3 regions of the Blautia sp. NSJ-175 genome follow, and region 1 is predicted to be linked to each of the others. Evidence: predicted binding sites of a transcription regulator. Region 1 holds the regulator's gene; each other region holds the start of a gene.
What was found. Region 1 encodes HrcA, which represses chaperone genes, less so after heat shock. Its sites were predicted from a motif close to TGTTAGCACTCNNNNNNNNNGAGTGCTAACA; they were not measured.

Region 1 (6,128 bases):
GTAACCCGTTCTTAGCGGTGAAATCTATGATCGGTGATTATTTATTCGTACAGCTTACAGACAGCTATAATGCGGGCGTTATCGTACTGGTGGTGTTCATCGGCGGATTTATCAAGCTGATGGAAAAGTCAGGAGGCGCGCAGGCTTTCGGGCAGAGCGCATACCGCTATGTTAACACAAAGTTAAAGGCACAGCTCTGCGCATGGGCAGGCGGGATCATTATCTTCTTTTCCGACCTGGGAACCCCGCTTCTGGTGGGACCTGTGTTCCGGCCTTTGTTTGACAAACTGAAAATCTCCAGGGAAAAACTGGCCTGGATTTTGGACTCCACATCCTCTCCGGTGGCTATTTTGATCCCGTTTATCGGCTGGGGTGTGTATATTATGGGACTCATCCAGTCAGAGTTTGACAATCTGGGCGTAAAGGCATCAGATTACACTACCTTTGTGCAGGCCATTCCGTTTCAGATTTATGCCATTCTGGCAATTATCATGATTCCGCTGATCGCATTTACAAAGATCGATTTTTTCCAGATGAAAAAAGCGGAGCAAAAGGCAGAGAAAGAAAAGGCAGATTATAACTTTACAGAGCATGAGGAGGAAAAAGAAAACACCGGGGTATACTCCAAAAAGAACGCAAAACCGATCATGGTGATCCTTCCCATCATAGTTGTATTTGTCACTTTGTTTGCCACGCTGGCACCGCTGGGATTTCCGTTTAAGAAGGTGGACGGCAACGAGTTCAGGGTTGCACTTACTATGGGATACTTTTTCGGGGCACTGGTTCTGATCCTAATGATCTGTCTTTTCAAAGTCATGAATTTCGGCGAGACATTCAAGGTGTATGTGGGCGGTATGAAAGGGATGACGGATGTGGCAATCACCCTGATTCTTGCCTGGTCCCTGGGGAGCATGATCAGTGAACTGGGCACGGCGCAGTTTATTGTGGATGTGCTGAAATCCATGAGCTTTTCCGCGGCACTGGTTCCTGCGGCAATCTTTCTGTTCGGTGCATTCGTGTCCTTTTCCACAGGAAGTTCATGGGGAACCTTTGCGATCATGATGCCTCTTGCCATACCAATGGCGCAGGCATTCTCCATTCCGTTTGCCATTGCCGTAGGCGCGGTTTTATCCGGAGGACTGTTCGGAGACCACTGCTCGCCAATCTCTGACACCACGATCCTGTCCTCCACAGGTGCGGAATGTGATCTGGTCGAACATGTGAGGACCCAGCTGCCCTATGCGCTTGTGAACGGTGTGATCGCTCTTATTGCGTTTATTATTGCAGGGGCGACCAAGAGCGCTGTATCATTGGGATTTGCAGTTGTGGCTCTGATCGTTGTGGTATTTGTGATCAATAAAGTATTTAATAAAAAAGCAGCAGCATAAAAAATGGCTGGCGCACCGGATATTACGGGACGCCGGCCATTTTTATATAAAAGATAATAACAGCAGGCGGCCGTGCTTTGGAAATGAGGTCTGGAAGAAATTAAGAATGTGTTGAAACATTTCCGGCGATCCTTAGGTCTAATAAGCAGAAACATGAAAAACATGTGGAAACGTACGTACGGAAGAAAGGAACCTGATATGAATAATCTGATCAAAAAAGCAAAGGAGAGGGATGCGGACGCATTCACGGAGCTGATGCAGTCTCAGATGCAGAACATGTACAAAGCTGCGCGTTCTCTGCTTTCCAACGAGGAGGACGCGGCAGACGCCATCTCTGAAACAATCCTCACCTGCTGGGAGAAAATAGACCGGCTCAGGGAAGATAGGTATTTCCGTACCTGGATGACCAGAATACTGATCAACAAATGCAATGACATAAGGAAGAAAAAAGAGAACCTCTTCTTCACAGACGAGATGCCTGAGGTGGAAGTAAAAGAGGAGGGCTACGGCAATCTGGAATGGAATGAGGCGCTTGATATGCTGGATGGGAAGTACAGAACTGTGATCATCCTGTACTATGTGGAAGGCTTTAAAATGTCAGAGATCGCTGAGATCCTGGAGATACCGGAGGCAACTGTCCGGACCAGGATTGCCAGGGCCAGAAAGAAGATGTCAGAGGAGTATTATCCGAAGGCAGAGAGGAGGAAATTGATATGAGCATGAAAGAAGAGGAGATGATAGAGAAACTCAGGAAAGAGGTAGAGATTCCTGATAAAGTCCGGCAGAAAGCCAATGAAGCCTTTGCTTCTATAAAAAAGGACGCTGGGGCAGGAGCGGCAGAGGAAAGAGCAGCAGAAAGAAGAACAGGGGGCAGAATGCCGGGGAAAAAGCTTTGGATTCTGGCTGCGGCAGCCATTCTTGCCTTCGGTACGGTTACCGCGGGCGCAGCAGCTTATATGAAGTGGAGCAAAAGCCTTTCCGACGGAATGGCAGTGGAGGAGGAGCAGAAGCGTGAACTGGAAGATGCCCATATGGCAGCTCCCATTGATCAGTCTGTGACGGACCAGGGGGTTACGGTTACGATGGTACAGACAATTGTGGATCAGCATTTTCTGCGCATCTCTTTAAAGGTGGAGGGGTATGAACCGCCGCAGGGAGAACAGCCTGATTTCGGCCGGACATTGATTACCATTGATGGGAAAAATATAGATGATGCAGAAAATGAGGAGGATTATGTAAACCTCTCATCTTATTTTTTTGATAACATTGTACAGAGTCCTGAGGATGGGAAGGCAGTGAATCTGGATGGAACGCCCTTTACGGAAGACCAGGAGATTTCTTATGTGCTGGAAGACGGCAGTATGGAATACAATATCGTTCTTTTTAACGCAGAGAGTGAAGATTATTTTATGGAAAAGCCCATCCATCTGGAGCTGACAGGACTCGGTGGTCTGTATCTGGAAGGCTACAGACCGAATATCGAAGGAACCTGGAGCTTTGACTGGAACCTGGAAAGGTCTGACATGGTAAGAGCATGCAGCCCGGACATTGCTCTGGGTGACACCGGTGCTGTGGTAGAAAAGATAGAGATATCACCGATTTCTGCGCAGGTGACATACCGGTTTCCCAGAACCAAGACGAAAGAGAAGGGGTATAATGACTCCGGGGAAGAGATTGATGTGGAGTTAACAGAAGAACCACCGGAGCTGATAGGTGTAAAGATGAAGGACGGCACCACATATTCCTATTTATACGGCGGGCCGGGCAGCTGTGGATTTTCCTCAGATGAGGGAGAAGAATATATTCACACATTCGGACTCAACAGGATACTGGATACTGCCCAGATTGAGAGCTTTTTATTTCTCAAATCCATTCCGGAGGACGAAGAACCTCTGACAGAGGAAAACTTTTATATAGTCCCTGCAAATGAAAAGACAGCGGGAAGAAATTACTGATATTATAATAAAACAGAGGGAATGCTGTTAATATTGAACGGCTCCCCTCTGTTTTTTTTGCGTCCCTTTTCTTTCCTATTATTGCGGATTCTGAAACTTTCTAAAAAAAATATAAAGCCCTTGACAAATAAACACGCTGGTGCTATCTTAAGAACATAGATGTTAGCACTCCACACAAACGAGTGCTAACAACACCGGAAACAACATCCGGGGCCATCAATGCGGAAGCAGAAAGGAGATTATAATGGACAGTGAACTGGATGAGCGTAAGAAAAAGATATTAAAAGCCATTATCCAGACGTATCTGGAAACCGGCGAACCGGTTGGATCGAGAACGATTTCAAAATACACTGACCTGAATCTCAGCTCTGCAACCATCCGGAACGAAATGTCAGACCTGGAGGAACTGGGGTACATTTTACAGCCCCACACTTCAGCAGGACGGATTCCCTCAGACGCGGGCTATCGTCTCTATGTGGATGAGCTGATGCGGGAGAAGGAACAGGAAGTTTCGGAGATCAAGGAACTGATGATCGAGAGGACCGACAAAATGGAGAAGGTGCTCAAACAGGTGGTGAAGGTTCTTGCATCCAACACCAACTATGCGACCATGATTACCGGCCCGACCTATCACAGGAACAAATTAAAATTCATCCAGCTTTCCAAAGTGGCTGAGATGCAGCTTCTGGCAGTTCTGGTGATTGAAGGAAATATAGTGAAGAATCACATGATAACCCTTCAGGAGCCTATGGATGATGACACAGTGCTGAAGCTGAACCTGCTTCTTAATACCCAGCTAAACGGCCTTACCATTGAGGAGATCAATCTGGGTATGATCACTAAGATGAAAGAACAGGCAGGTATTCACAGCGCGGTTGTGGGAAGCGTCATTGACGCGGTGGCCAATGCCATTGCGGTGGATGATGATGAGGTGGAGATATACACCAGCGGAACAACGAATATTTTCAAATATCCGGAGCTGGCAGACACCTCCAAGGCCAGTGAACTGATTTCCGCTTTTGAAGAAAAGCAGGAGCTGGTGGATCTGGTAAAGGATACTATGAATTCCGAAGAGAATACCGGCATTCAGGTATACATTGGAAATGAAACCCCTGTTAAAACTATGAAAGACTGCAGCGTTGTGACAGCCACATACGATTTGGGAGACGGTATGCAGGGAACCATCGGTATTATAGGCCCAAAGCGTATGGATTACGAGAATGTTGTGAACAATTTGAAGACGCTGAAGACGCAGTTGGACAATATATTTAAGAAAACCTAGAAAGGCGGTACGGATTCGTGTCAGAAGAAAAAGAATTATATGAAGAGATGCAGCCGGATGCGGCTTCTGAAGAGAAGGCAGAAGAAATCTTAGAGGAAGACGACAAGGCTCTGGCAGAGGAGGCCACCTGCGAAGAGGCCGTTGAGGAAGATGACCAGGCTGCTGAGGCAGCAGAAGGCCAGACAGAAGAGCAGGCAAAAGGAAAGACAGCCGAGAAAAAGGGCCTGTTCGGTAAAAAGAAAAAAGATAAAAAAGATGAGAAGATAGAAGAGCTCACCGATATGGTAAAGCGCCAGATGGCAGAGTTCGACAACTTCAGAAAGCGTACGGAGAAGGAAAAAGCTTCCATGTATGAGATCGGTGCGCGTGAAGTGATCGATAAGATTCTTCCGGTGGTTGACAACTTTGAAAGAGGTTTGGCTGCAGTTCCCGAAAATGAAAAGGAAAGCCCTTTTGCGGACGGCATGACAAAGATATACAAGCAGATGATGACCGTTTTTGAAGAGATTGGCGTAAAGGCCATCGAAGCAGTAGGGCAGGAATTTAATCCGGATTACCACAATGCAGTGATGCATGTGGAGGATGAAGAAGCCGGTGAGAATATAGTTGTAGAAGAGTTTCAGAAAGGTTACCTTTACAAAGACCACGTAGTGAGACACAGCATGGTGAAGGTTGCCAATTAGTTTTAGATGGTGCGCCGGAGGCGCAACCCAAATTCTCCGGCGGGACAGCCCGCTCGGATTATATCTCATAGATGAAACGCTCTGGCGGAGCGTTAAACCGCTTAGAACAGGAAAAGTAATTGATTTTAAATTCAGGAGGAATTTATCATGGGTAAAATTATAGGTATTGACTTAGGTACAACAAACAGTTGTGTAGGTGTTATGGAAGGCGGTCAGCCGGTAGTTATCGCCAATGCAGAAGGCGCAAGAACAACACCGTCCGTAGTTGCTTTTACAAAATCAGGAGAAAGACTGGTAGGTGAGCCGGCAAAACGTCAGGCCGTTACCAATGCAGATAAAACAATCTCTTCCATTAAGAGACATATGGGAACGGATTACAGAGTGGCAATTGACGACAAAAAATATTCTCCGCAGGAAATTTCTGCAATGATCCTTCAGAAACTGAAAAGTGATGCAGAGAACTACCTGGGCGAGAAAGTAACAGAGGCAGTTATCACAGTTCCCGCTTACTTCAACGATGCTCAGCGTCAGGCAACAAAAGACGCAGGTAAGATCGCAGGCCTGGAAGTAAAACGTATCATCAACGAGCCTACAGCAGCAGCACTTGCTTACGGCTTGGACAATGAAAAAGAGCAGAAGATCATGGTATACGACTTAGGCGGCGGTACTTTCGATGTTTCCATCATTGAGATCGGTGACGGAGTGATCGAAGTATTATCCACAGCAGGCGACAACCGTCTGGGCGGCGATGACTTTGACCAGAAAGTTGCAGATTACATGATCGCTGAATTCAAAAAAGCCGAAGGTGTAGACCTTTCCG
Region 2 (6,128 bases), on a different contig from region 1:
GTGACCGTAAGGGTATTGTCATTGACAAAATTTCCATCCGCATCCCACAGAAGTTCCAGCAGACGGTTCCTGGTTATCGCCTGGTTTTTATTTTCCATAAGCACACGCAGCAGGCGCAGCTCACCGGCTGTGAGAACCACTTCCTCTGTCCCCAGATAAGCTTTCATCTTCTCCGTATCCATGGAAATGTCACCACAGGTAAGTTTTCCCTTCTCCGCTGCCCTGGTGCTCCTTCTTAAGACAGCCCGAACTCTGGATAAGAGAACAGACAGCAGAAACGGCTTCACAATATAGTCATCCGCTCCCATATCCAGCCCTTTCACAATATCCTTCTCGTCATCGCGCACAGTCAGGAAGATCACAGGAAGGGTTTCATCAAAGGCCTTAACCTGACTGCAGAAAGCAAATCCGCTGCCATCCGGCAGGTTCAGGTCCAGAAGCACTAACTCCACTCTTCCGTCCAGACGGGCTTCTGCCTCCTTTAATGTCCTGCACCAGACCGTGGTGCTTCCCTCCTTCTCCATTGCGCACCGGATTCCGAAGGCAATGGTCTCATCATCCTCAAGCAGTAATATATGGGGCATGGTTTTTCTCCTTTATCAAAAATAAAACAAATCCTCGAATTTCTTATCAAGTGCAATACATAATATCAGCGCCAGCTTTGCTGTTGGGTTAAACTGTCCCGTCTCAATGGAGCTAATGGTGTTTCTGGATACCCCCACCATCTCTGCCAGTTGGTTCTGGGACAGCTTTTTCTCTGTCCTGGCTTCCTTTAAACGGTTTCTTAAAATCAGATTTTCTTCCATCCGCACACCTGTTTTCTATATAATTTCACTGATATAGCCGATAAACAGTGCCGCCCCGGTGAGCAGGGAAAGAATACCTAAAAACAACTCTCCTTTTTTATGCAGCTTCACCCCATTATACAGACGGGAGATCCCCATACCCGCAAAAAAGATGCAGTACACGTCACTCCATGGCTGTCCTGCCACGATCTTTGTGATCATCAGCGCCAGTGATACCAGAAGAATGACCATGAGTGCCAAAGTAAACCCTTTCTGGGAGACCTGCAGCTCCCACTCATCCATAGACCCTTTTCTGCTCTTCTGTACTCTCTCCAGAACTTCTTCTTTCTCCATTATGATACCTTCCTCTCTCTGCCAAGTTTTCTTGTCACTCTCAGTATATCATGCCAAGTTTTCTTGTCAATACCTTTTGCCAAGTTTTCTTTGCATCCTTTCAGGTATCTCGAGGCTGCCTGCCGAGAATTCCTGATTCCCGCATAAAAGTGCAGTCATCTGCGGCCCTCTTCCAATGGAACAAAGAGTCCGGCTTGCCGGACTCTCGCGCCGAAGCGCGGCCGTTTGCGGCCCTTTTCCAGTGCAAAAAAATACAGACGGAAAAGAATACTCTCTCTTCCGTCTGCACTGTCTGTTAAATTGCTGCGATTCTTTTATTTGGCAAGCATCATCATGATCTCATTGCTGCGTGCCACAAATTTTGTCATCTCTTCCGGAGTGAGCTGTCTGTGGCTCAGCACAGCCAAGTCATAGAGCTGCTCACAGATGACTTTTGTATTGTCTGTGTCCCCGTTCTCCAGAACATACTGTACCAGCTTGTTGTTGGCATTCAGTATCAGTGTCTCCTGTCCGCCGAACATGGACGGGTCCATGCCGTACATGTTATACATCTTCATCATTTCCTGCATACGGCGGCTTTCCTCTGAAACGGTCATCATGGAAGAAACGTTCTCATTTTTCAGTTTCTCCACCTTGACTGTCAGGTTCTCTTTATTCAGCACTTTCTTGAACAGCTCGGAGAGTGTCTTTGTCTCCTCCTCAAGTGCTGCCGCGTCCTCCTCTTTTACGGATTCATTTATATCCGCATCAATGCGCAGGAATCTTACATTCTCCTTAAGCTGCTCTACATGGGAGATAAACGGAGAGTCAATATTGTGCTTCATGATAACAGCATCCTGACCCTGTTCCCTGAACATATTAATGTACTGGCTCTGCTGTACCTCGTCGGTCACATAGTAAACATTGGTCTTCTCAGGCTCTTTTTCCTCTTCGTCTTTCTTGTCTCCCTCAGCGCCTTCTTCTTTTGTCTCCTCAACCGTGGTCTCTTCTGCCTCTTTTGCATCTTCCGGTTTTTCATTCTCTTTGATGCAGTCTTCCAGAGTCAGATATTTGCCGTCAATATTCTTGTACAGGATGTAGTCCATCATTCTCTCAGAGAACTTGGTGTCTTTTAAGCAGCCGAATTTGATGAACGGGCTGATATCATCCCAGTATTTTTCATAGTTTTCTCTGTCTGTCTTGCACATGCCGGACAGTTTATCAGCCACCTTCTTGCTGATATAATCAGAGATTTTCTTTACAAATCCGTCATTCTGCAGCGCACTTCTGGATACGTTCAGAGGCAGATCCGGGCAGTCGATGACACCCTTTAACAGCATCAGAAACTCAGGAATGACTTCTTTGATATTATCCGCAATGAATACCTGATTGTTGTACAGTTTGATGGTTCCCTCAATGGATTCGTACTCCATATTGATTTTCGGGAAGTACAGGATACCTTTCAGATTGAAGGGGTAATCCATATTCAGGTGGATCCAGAACAGCGGCTCCTTGTAATCCATGAATACTTTCCTGTAGAAGTCCTTATACTCCTCATCGGTGCACTCATTGGGATGTTTTGTCCAAAGCGGATGGGTATCACTGAGAGATACCGGGCGCTTATTGATCTTAACTTTATCCCGGGCAGGAGATACCTCAACGATCTCTTTCTCGCCGTTCTCGTTTTCCTTCTCCTCTGTCTTGGCCTCCTCGTGGATATGCTCAACCACCACGTCGTCATCTCTTAAATCAGCCTCGTCGATGGTCTCATATTCCTGCTCTGCGTTGGCTTTTGACAGGAAAATTTCAACAGGCATGAAGGAACAGTATTTTTCAATGATTTCCCTTGCACGGTATTCATTGGCAAACTCCAGAGCGTCCTCATTGAGGAACAGGGTGATCTCTGTACCGACTTTGGTACGGTTTCCCTCACCGATCTCATATTCCGTGCCGCCGTCACATTCCCAGTGTACCGGTACGGCATCTTCCTTGTAGGAAAGTGTATCGATATGAACCTCGTCCGCTACCATGAAAGCGGAGTAGAATCCCAGACCGAAATGTCCGATGATCTGGTCTTCGTTTGTCTTGTCCTTATATTTCTCCAGGAACTCTGTTGCACCGGAAAATGCGATCTGAGTGATGTATTCTTCCACCTCGTCAGCAGTCATACCAAGACCGGTATCAATGAACTTCAGTGTCTTCTCTTCCGGATTCACGATCACTTCAATCTTGTTCTTATGTCCTTCCGGGAATGTATACTCACCCATAACCTCCAGTTTTTTCAGTTTGGTGATGGCATCACATCCGTTGGAAATCATCTCACGGAAAAAAATGTCATGGTCAGAATACAACCATTTCTTGATAATCGGAAAAATATTGTCGCTATTAATTGATAAGGTACCACGCTTGTTAGCCATGATATGCATCTCCTTTGCCTTTTCTGTGTGATTTTATTTTTTATTGCAAAAAACCTTACTCCGGTTTTCTGCTACTAAAAATAATATTAATACCAGGGGGAAGAAAAGTCAAGAGAAAATTAGCACTCAATCTAATTGAGTGCTAACAAATTTTTATTAAGATTATAAACAAATTATAAATTCAGATTCTTTAATCCCTGTTGTCTATTTTCTGTGCCACAATAAATATATTCGGCGGATTTCTGTGCAGGTTTACGATTTCCAGCACAAGAAATCCCTTTTTCTGTATTTTTCTCATAAGACCGATTGGTGTGTCAAAAGCCACATAGGGCATCAGATGTAGCTTGCTTTTCAAAAACTTTTTCACGGAATCCTTTGAAAAATTCCTGCCCAGGCAGTCTGTGGCAGAGATAAACACACCGCCCGGCTTGAGAAGAGACCATATTTTTTCCAGGACTTCATCCCTGTCTGAGAGGTATAACAGCACATTGAACGCGGTGACCACATCAAAGCTTTCCGGTTCACCGCTGAAATTCATCAGGTCCGTATGACAAAAGGTAATGTTCCGGCACTCTTCCTGTGCTGCCTTCTGCACTGCTTTTTCCATCATCTCCTCTGAGGTATCAATCGCCACGATCTCCTTCACCTTCTGCGAGATGGGAATGGTGGTGTTGCCCGTGCCGCATCCGAAATCCAGGACCTTTGCCTCCTCGTTCAGATACGGCAGTGTACGTTTCACTGTCTTTTTATATGCTTTTTTATAGACCTTCCATACCTGGTCGTCGTAAACTCTGGACCTCCTGTTCCAGAAATATTCATTGTCTGATGGTCTTTTTGACATCTTATGTTTCCCCTTTCTGAAATTACTGCGGACTGCTGCCGCTGTATGAAATCTTATAAAAATCTGCGGAGCAGCCACTCTTTCCCCTCCGTGTAAGGCTGATAACGGATGGGCAGATCGATACGGTCTGACTTCTTCACCACACTTTTTTTATGGCTGAAAGTATCAAAGCTTTCTCTTCCGTGATAGCTTCCCATGCCGCTGCCGCCCACACCGCCGAAGCCCATATGCGGAGTAGCCAGATGAATGATGGTGTCATTGATACAGCCTCCGCCAAAGGAGAGATTCCCAAGAACCTTCCGTTCGGTCTTCTTATCTCTGGTAAAAAGGTAGAGGGCCAATGGTTTTTCCCTCTCTTTTACAAACTGAAGCGCTTCCTGTATCTCTTTAAACGTCAGCACAGGAAGCACAGGACCGAAGATCTCTTCCTGCATGACCGGCGATTTTTCCGTGATGCCTGTCAGTACCGTAGGCGCGATCTGCAGTCGTTTTTCATCCCCATAACCGCCGATCTCAGCCTTTTCATCTCTCAGAAGCCCCATGACCCTATGGTAATGTTTCTCATTGATCATACGGGGATAATCCGGGTTTTTCAAAGGCGCCTCACCGAACATCTCCCTGATATAATGTCTGACATATACCAGAAATTCTTCTTTGGCCCCTTCCTGCACGAGCAGATAATCCGGTGCCACACAGGTCTGTCCGCTGTTCAAATATTTACCGAAGACCAGTCTTTTCGCCGCCATCTTCAGATTAGCTGTCCTGTCCACAATACAGGGGCTTTTGCCGCCCAGTTCCAAGGTCACCGGTGTCAGATAACGGGCCGCCTTTTCCATCACCAGCCTGCCCACTGTCACGCCTCCGGTGAAAAAAATATAATCAAACCGCTGCTCCAAAAGCTCCTGGTTCTCCGCCCGTCCGCCTTCCACCACACACACAAACTCCGGCGGAAATGCCTGGCGGATCATCTTCGCGATCACAGCCGATACATGCCCCGAGTAAGCAGAAGGTTTCAAAATGCAGCAGTTCCCGGCAGCAATGGCCCCGATCAGAGGATCCAGACAGAGCATAAAAGGATAATTCCACGGTGCCATGACCAGTACCACACCATAAGGCTCATGCGTCACAAAACTCCTTGCCGGAAACTGTGCCAGTGGTGTGTGGACAGTCTTATCCTTCATCCACGATCTCAGGTGTCTCTTCACAAAAGACAGCTCACTTAAAACCATCCCCACCTCTGTCATATAAGACTCAAAAGAAGACTTATGCAGATCCTGATACAGCGCATGCCGGATTTCCCCTTCATGCTTCTTTATACTCTTCTCCAGCCGTTCAAGTGCCCGGAGTCTGAAAGCCAAAGTCAGGGTACATCCCTTATCGAAAAATTTTCTCTGACACTGCACCAGTTTATCTATTTCCATATTCATTCCTCTTTTCTGCACTTTTTCCTTATTGTAATACATTTTTTCGAAAAGAACAAGGTATGCCGGCGTTACAGCCTTTCGGTTTCATAGCAGCAAAAGTAACGGTTCAGCTTGTCTTTACTGTTACGGAACATTAAGGAATGCCTATAATTTTAAGATGTTAAATTGAAATAATAGGTAAAGCAGAAAGAAAATTTAGCCAGGAACTTAAGAGATACCTATAATTTTAAAATCTTGGACTGAAATATAGGTAAAGCAGGGAGAAAAATTGGTCAGAAACTTAAGAAATACCTATAATTTTAAAATCTTGGATTGAAATATAGGTAAA
Region 3 (6,128 bases), on a different contig from region 1:
TCCGGTTGGTCACAACCGTCTGGGACCAGGCATCCGCTATGATATGATGCACTTTTGTCAGAATTCCGCCTGTATTTTCCGCCCTCTTAAAAAGTATCATCTGACACAGGGGGGAATCCAGAAGCGTAATATGCTCCCGTGCCACGGAAACATCCCAGATATCCGCGCCCTTTTTGTTTGTCCTGGAAAAATCCAGAAACGGAACATTTCTTTGTATATGCGGATCAATATACTGGCACACCTCTCCCTCCCGAAGTGTGATCCTGGTGCGCAGAACAGGATAGTCCTCATAACAAAGCCTGATACATTCCTGCAGATACTCCACATGAAAATTACCGTCAATGCGCAGTACGGTGCATATGGTATTGATCGGCGTACCCGGATGGGCCATCTCCAGATTCCATATGTTCTGCTGGCTGTTTGACAATGGCAGAAATTCCCTGATGTCTTTTGTCTCTTGTGCTCTCTCTTCCATTCTTTCCCTTTTTCCTCCGTATACATAATAAAACACAGGCCCCGAACTGCCCGGCCCTCCGCACATATGTGCAGACTTCCACGGCATTCCCGTCCCATGACTTTTCGCGTCTTTTTCTCCCCTCAGATTCCCTTTTCCTGTTCTACATATTTCGACATTTGCAATTTGTTTTTTATTATACAGGCATACAATTCCCCGTGTCAATCTTTCTGATAAGAATTACTATTATTGGTAGAATTTACCATCACTTTAGCCATTACCTCTTTTAATCTTTCATTTGTCTGACTGTTTATGTGTAATTCCCTATTTTCACAGAAACCACTCTCGGGTGGATTTTCCCCACAGATGTCCCCTCCGATACATTTCCTTGCCGCTGCCGCCTCCTCGATCAGGCCCAGAAGGCAGTCCAGTTTCATCTCTCCCTGGTCCCAGTTTGTGACTGCATCCCTGCCCCGGAGAATATCCTTGTCCACAGAGAGATATAAGGGACAGGATTCCCCCTCCAAAAATTCTCTGAACTTCTGTAGTCTGCCCTCCTGCAGATCCTCGGCAGATACCCAGGTCACCTGTTTTGACGGTATATCCCTTTGAAAATCTGCCTCTTTTGGCCCTATGATACACACACTTTTCAGCAGGGGATTGGACAGCATAGCTTCTCTCACCCAGCTTCCGCAGGACAGAAGGCCAAAGAATGCGGATTCCTGCATGTCTGTGTGATTGTCAAAAAGAAGAAGGGAAAAAGGAGTGTCAATCATCTCCATCCAAAATTTTGATAAATAGTGATAATTGCCGGAATCCAGAAAATGGATGCCGCAGGGGCCATATGCCCGAATCCTTTCCTTAATCTCCTGTTCTGCCTCCGAGGTACAGTAACAATTGACCCCTTCCGCATGGGTAAAATCCACCATCTCATAATCACCGGCCTTTTGTCTATAAAAATCTTCCTCCGGGTACACACCGGAAAAATTCATGATAACTGTCTTCATCCTAAAATATCTCCTGTTTTTTCTCTTACCATAGCACAGAGAGACAGATCTTGTAAACTGCTGCTGTCTGTCTCCCGGCAAGCCAAAAAGGACCGCCGCTTACAGACGAAGCGGCGGTCCTCAAAGGAGGGGTAACAAAGAAGCTTATCCTTCAATGGAGATATATTTATTTTCTTCCACCTGTTTTTTGTCTTTCTTAGGTACCGTGAGACGAAGGATTCCGTCCTCAAATCTGGCCCGAATCTCATCCTGGGTAACGCCTTCGCCGATATAGAAGCTTCTGGAGCAGCTTCCCGCGTAGCGTTCTCTGCGGATATATTTTCCTTCCTTATCCTCTTTATCCTTGTCAAGTCCTTTGGATGCCTGGATGGTGAGATATCCGTTCTCCAGTCTGGCCGTTACATTCTCTTTCTTGAAGCCCGGCAGGTCAATGTCAATTTCAAAGGAATCTTCCGTCTCTTTTACGTCGGTCTTCATCAAATTCTTCTCATTCTTTCCGTACAGCGGATTCTTCCTTCCGAAGAACTCCTTCTCAAAAGGAAAATCCATCCATTCATCAAATAAATCTTCTCCAAAAATACTGGGCATCATTCTCATAAGTCATTCTCCTTTCCTATATATCAATCAATGAATTGTTACATTTGGCAGGGGATTCTTTCTTTTCCCTTGTTCTAATTGTAATATAGCACGCATTATTAGCACTGTCAATAGGCGAGTGCTAATTTCACACTTTTTTCACATTTTACCTTCGTTGTTTGATATATCAAAAAAAGAATCTTCCGTTTTCTATGCACCGCGGCCTTATGCAGCGCAAGATAGCGAAAGATCCTTTTTCCGTTTATTTTTTATTCCTGCTTTTATTCACAGCACTTGACAAAAGTTTATCCAGATATACAGATTTAAACTGCTTACTTGCCAGTGCCTGTTTCAGCGGAGGCAGATTTAAGATCACTCCAAACACGGCAGCCATGGCTCTGTGGTTGGCAAATGCCTGATTGTCGAATACGAGGTTCTGAAGCGTTCCTTTTTCTATGGCCTGGAGCACAAACCTGTGCGTACTGTTCACAGGCGTTATCACCTGTACCGGACGCCGCTCCAGTTTCAGGGAACCGTTGGGACATCTGGATGCGCACACACCGCAGCCCAGGCAGATATCCGTATCCACCACGGGACGTCTTTTCTTTTTCCCGTCCTCCGGGACCGTCTCCATGGAAATGGCAAAAATGGGACATGCCTTCTCACACTTTCCGCATCCGATACAGGTCTTCTCCTCCACCGACGGGATATAATTGGTGGTTGCCACCGGCTGCATGGGAGAGAATTTTCTGGCAGCCTGCAGAGCCTCACAACAGCATCCGCAGCAGTTACAGATAAACGCCGGGTCCTCTCTGACATTCTCCCCGATCTGCACCAGTCCCGCATCGTAGGAGCGTTCCAGAGCGTCCATGGCTTCTTCCTTGGAGATAAGCCGGGCATGTCCGCCGTGCTCTGCCAGGGAGCGAGCTACATTGCCGAAAGTCAGGCATACATCCCAGGGAGCATCAATCTCACAGGGATGCCCCGCGTGATATGCCTTATGTCTGCAGTAACAGGTTCCCAGGCCAATGTACTCTGCCTCCTCCACAATGTGGCTGGCCCGCTCATGGTCCAGGATATGCAGGGTATTTTCCGTGGTAAGCACCGGCTCCTGCACGTAGACACGGCCCAGCTTTGTCTCCGTGGCATAGAAAAGGTCTTTTACAAAGTCCTCCTCCACATTCATATACTGATAATACAGTTCGCTGAGATACTTCTGGTCAATATCCCCTCTGGTCCTCATCAGGGCAAATTCAATAAACCCGGCCATGGGCGGCGGCATGACAAAACGGCGGACTCCCCTGTAGGTGGAATCCACCAGCAGCGCCTTCTCACACAGATGGTCCAGCACTTTTTCCGCCTTTGCCTCCGTGGTCCCCCAGATACGGGCAGCCTTTTTCAAAGTGAAGGGGCGTACCGGCAGAAGTGCCACCCATTTTGCCTCCTTCTCCGTGTAGAGCACCTGGAGGATCTTATAAAAAGTCTCCGAAGGCGGCGCTCCCTGGGTAAACCAGTTGATTCTTTCTTCCAGATTTTTATATGCGTCTTTTGATGTTATATGTCCCATGCTAAATGTCCTGTCATACAATATGGTAACTTACGGTCCGCACGGAAAATGCGGATACCTGCCTGGCTGTTACACAAAATGTACCTCTCCTGTTTTTTTCACTTCTTTTTTCTCTGATGCCGCAGCATATCCAAGGGCAGCCATGCCGAATACCCTGTGGGAATCCGGTATCTCCCAGCTCCTTAACATCTCCCGCACCTCAGGCTCATCGCAGATATCCCGCATCTGGTTGATCCAGACAGAACCAATCCCGAAGGAATGAGCCGCCAGAAACATATTTTCCAGAGCACAGGCATTGTCCTCCATGGAATGCTGATTTTCCTTTTCATTGGACGGAATGATCAGAACCTGAGGGCTGTACATGTCATACCCGTCTCTTCCCAGTTTCCTTCCTATGACTTCCGCCAGCTTCCCGATCTGCTCCCGGTCTGTCACCACGGTAAATTTCCATGTCTGACGGTTCTGTCCGCTGGGCGCATAGAGTCCGGCCCGGATGATCTGTTCCAGCTCTTCTCGTGGAATTTCCTTATTTTGAAATGCCCGGATACTTCTTCTGGTCAAAATATTTTCCATCACTGCATTCATGTTCTGATTCCTCCTTGTTTTTTCTTTTATTTTATCACAACGTCAAAAATTGTAAAGTGCCCCGCGATCAGCCTGCTGCGCCGAATGCCCATTTGTCCATGGTCTTTTCCAGACACCAGGGAAAATCTATCTTCTTGACAGACTGCCTGATTTTCACCGGACAAGTGAGAAATGTCTGGCCTCCCACCCGGTAAGTGATGGTTCCCACCTGCGTTCCCGCTTTGACCGGTGCTTTCAAAGTCTCTTTTCCCTCATAACTCACTTCAATTTCCTCATCCCGGCGCATCAGCATACCGAAGTCCTTAGCTGTCTCAGCCTCCACCTCAGTAAGGGCTGTATCTCCCAGGGTTTCACTCTGTCCGTTCTGAACCGGTATGGCTGCCGGTATATCGGGAAGTGCCGCGTCAGAAAAGGAACGGTAACTGTAATTTTCCAGCCCGTAATTCATAAGTTTTGTGGTATCCTTCCATTTGTAGGTCTTGTTATTCGGCCATCCGCATGCCAGAAGGGCAACAATGAATGTTCTGCCGTCCCTGGTGAGGGCACCTACATAGCAGTAACCGGCATTTGCCGTAAACCCGGTTTTTCCGGTGAGGGCACCCTCCATCATGTTCAGAAAAGCATTGTGGTTGTTGCAGGAAAAGCTCCGCTTTCCCTCCGCGTCCGAGAAACTGTAGGAGGCCGTCCTTGTCACGTTAAGAAATTCCTCCCTGCAGGGAGATTCTTTGATACAATACTTCATGATACGTGCCAGGTCTGCCGCTGTTGTGGAATGCACCTTCTGTTCCTCCCCCACTGTGACAGCGGCATCCAGGCCGTTGGGTGTGATAAAATAAGTATCCTCACACCCCAGTTCTCCGGCCTTGGCGTTCATCATATCCGCGAATCCCTCCACACTTCCTCCCAGATGTTCCGCGATCATCACAGCCGCATCATTGTGGCTCTCCAGCATCAGAGAATACAAAAGGTCTCCAAAACGGAAGGTTTCTCCCTCTGTCACTCCCAGATGTACTTTCGGCCTGGATGCCGCATAGGCGGATGCTGTCACAATATCCTCCGCGTTGCCCTTCTCCAAAGCCAGAATACAGGTCATGATCTTAGTGGTACTGGCCATGGGCCTTTTCTCAAACCCGTTTTTTTCATAGAGTATCCTTCCTGAGTCCGCATCCATAAGTACCGCTGAGGTGGCGTACAGGCTGCCAACACCCTGTCCATTTTCCTCTGCCCAGACGGTATCTCTATGTACCACGAAGCACCCGGTTATCACTGCGCATACCAAAATCCAGCTTATAATTTTTTTCATGCTTCCATCCCTGCACACAAAATTTCTTATACATTATATGCCTGTCCCGGGAGGATTATAACAAAAAGCTGTACCAAACCGGTCCGCCCCGGTTACAGTACAGCTTCCGTTCTTTGTCATGCAGCGCTGCGGCTGATTTTCTCTGTCTTTCCGAACAGGAAAAATCCGATGATAAACATCACCGCCAGCATTCCCACTCCTGTCCTTGAACTTCCGCTCAACTGTGTGGAAATGCCCATGAGCATGGTTCCCATGAACGCCGCTCCCTTTCCGAATATATCATAAAACCCGAAATACTCGCTGGAGTTTTCCTTGGGAATGATCCTTGCAAAATAAGATCTGGAAAGCGCCTGGATGGCCCCCTGAAATACAGCCACGCAGACTGCTAAGAACCAGAATTCCCATGCCCTGTCAAGCTGAAGGGCAAACAGTGCGATTCCCAAATATCCCAGTATACATACTTTGATCAGCTTCTCACTCTTAAATCTTGCCGAGAACTTTCCAAACAAAAGAGAACAGGGAAACGCTACAATCTGTGTCAGCAGCAGTGCCAGAAGAAGATGCGTGTCATCAATTCCCACGTCCTTTCCGTAGGAGGTAGCCAGGTCGATGATGGTGTAAACGCCGTCAATATAG

Region 2: a site for HrcA is predicted at 3,653-3,683, ahead of htpG (molecular chaperone HtpG). Genes of this name have one in related genera too.
Region 3: a site for HrcA is predicted at 2,155-2,185, ahead of MUB35_RS20885 (Hsp20/alpha crystallin family protein). Genes of this name have one in related genera too.

The regions. Positions count from the first base shown of each region.
Region 1 covers NZ_JALIFQ010000003.1:349,737-355,864, reverse strand. The annotation lists gene MUB35_RS07155 (Na+/H+ antiporter NhaC family protein) at 1-1,388, shown strand, start outside; gene MUB35_RS07150 (RNA polymerase sigma factor) at 1,551-2,105, shown strand; gene MUB35_RS07145 (DUF4179 domain-containing protein) at 2,102-3,343, shown strand; gene hrcA (heat-inducible transcriptional repressor HrcA) at 3,588-4,625, shown strand; gene grpE (nucleotide exchange factor GrpE) at 4,673-5,308, shown strand; gene dnaK (molecular chaperone DnaK) at 5,456-6,128, shown strand, end outside.
Region 2 covers NZ_JALIFQ010000006.1:79,545-85,672, reverse strand. The annotation lists gene MUB35_RS11250 (response regulator transcription factor) at 1-584, opposite strand, end outside; gene MUB35_RS11245 (helix-turn-helix transcriptional regulator) at 600-806, opposite strand; gene MUB35_RS11240 (DUF6442 family protein) at 822-1,139, opposite strand; gene htpG (molecular chaperone HtpG) at 1,454-3,535, opposite strand; gene MUB35_RS11230 (class I SAM-dependent methyltransferase) at 3,726-4,376, opposite strand; gene MUB35_RS11225 (aldehyde dehydrogenase) at 4,430-5,797, opposite strand.
Region 3 covers NZ_JALIFQ010000015.1:75,599-81,726, forward strand. The annotation lists gene MUB35_RS20875 (non-ribosomal peptide synthetase) at 1-475, opposite strand, end outside; gene MUB35_RS20880 (arginase family protein) at 676-1,461, opposite strand; gene MUB35_RS20885 (Hsp20/alpha crystallin family protein) at 1,606-2,058, opposite strand; gene MUB35_RS20890 (4Fe-4S dicluster domain-containing protein) at 2,300-3,604, opposite strand; gene MUB35_RS20895 (nitroreductase family protein) at 3,674-4,189, opposite strand; gene MUB35_RS20900 (D-alanyl-D-alanine carboxypeptidase family protein) at 4,257-5,492, opposite strand; gene MUB35_RS20905 (MFS transporter) at 5,609-6,128, opposite strand, start outside.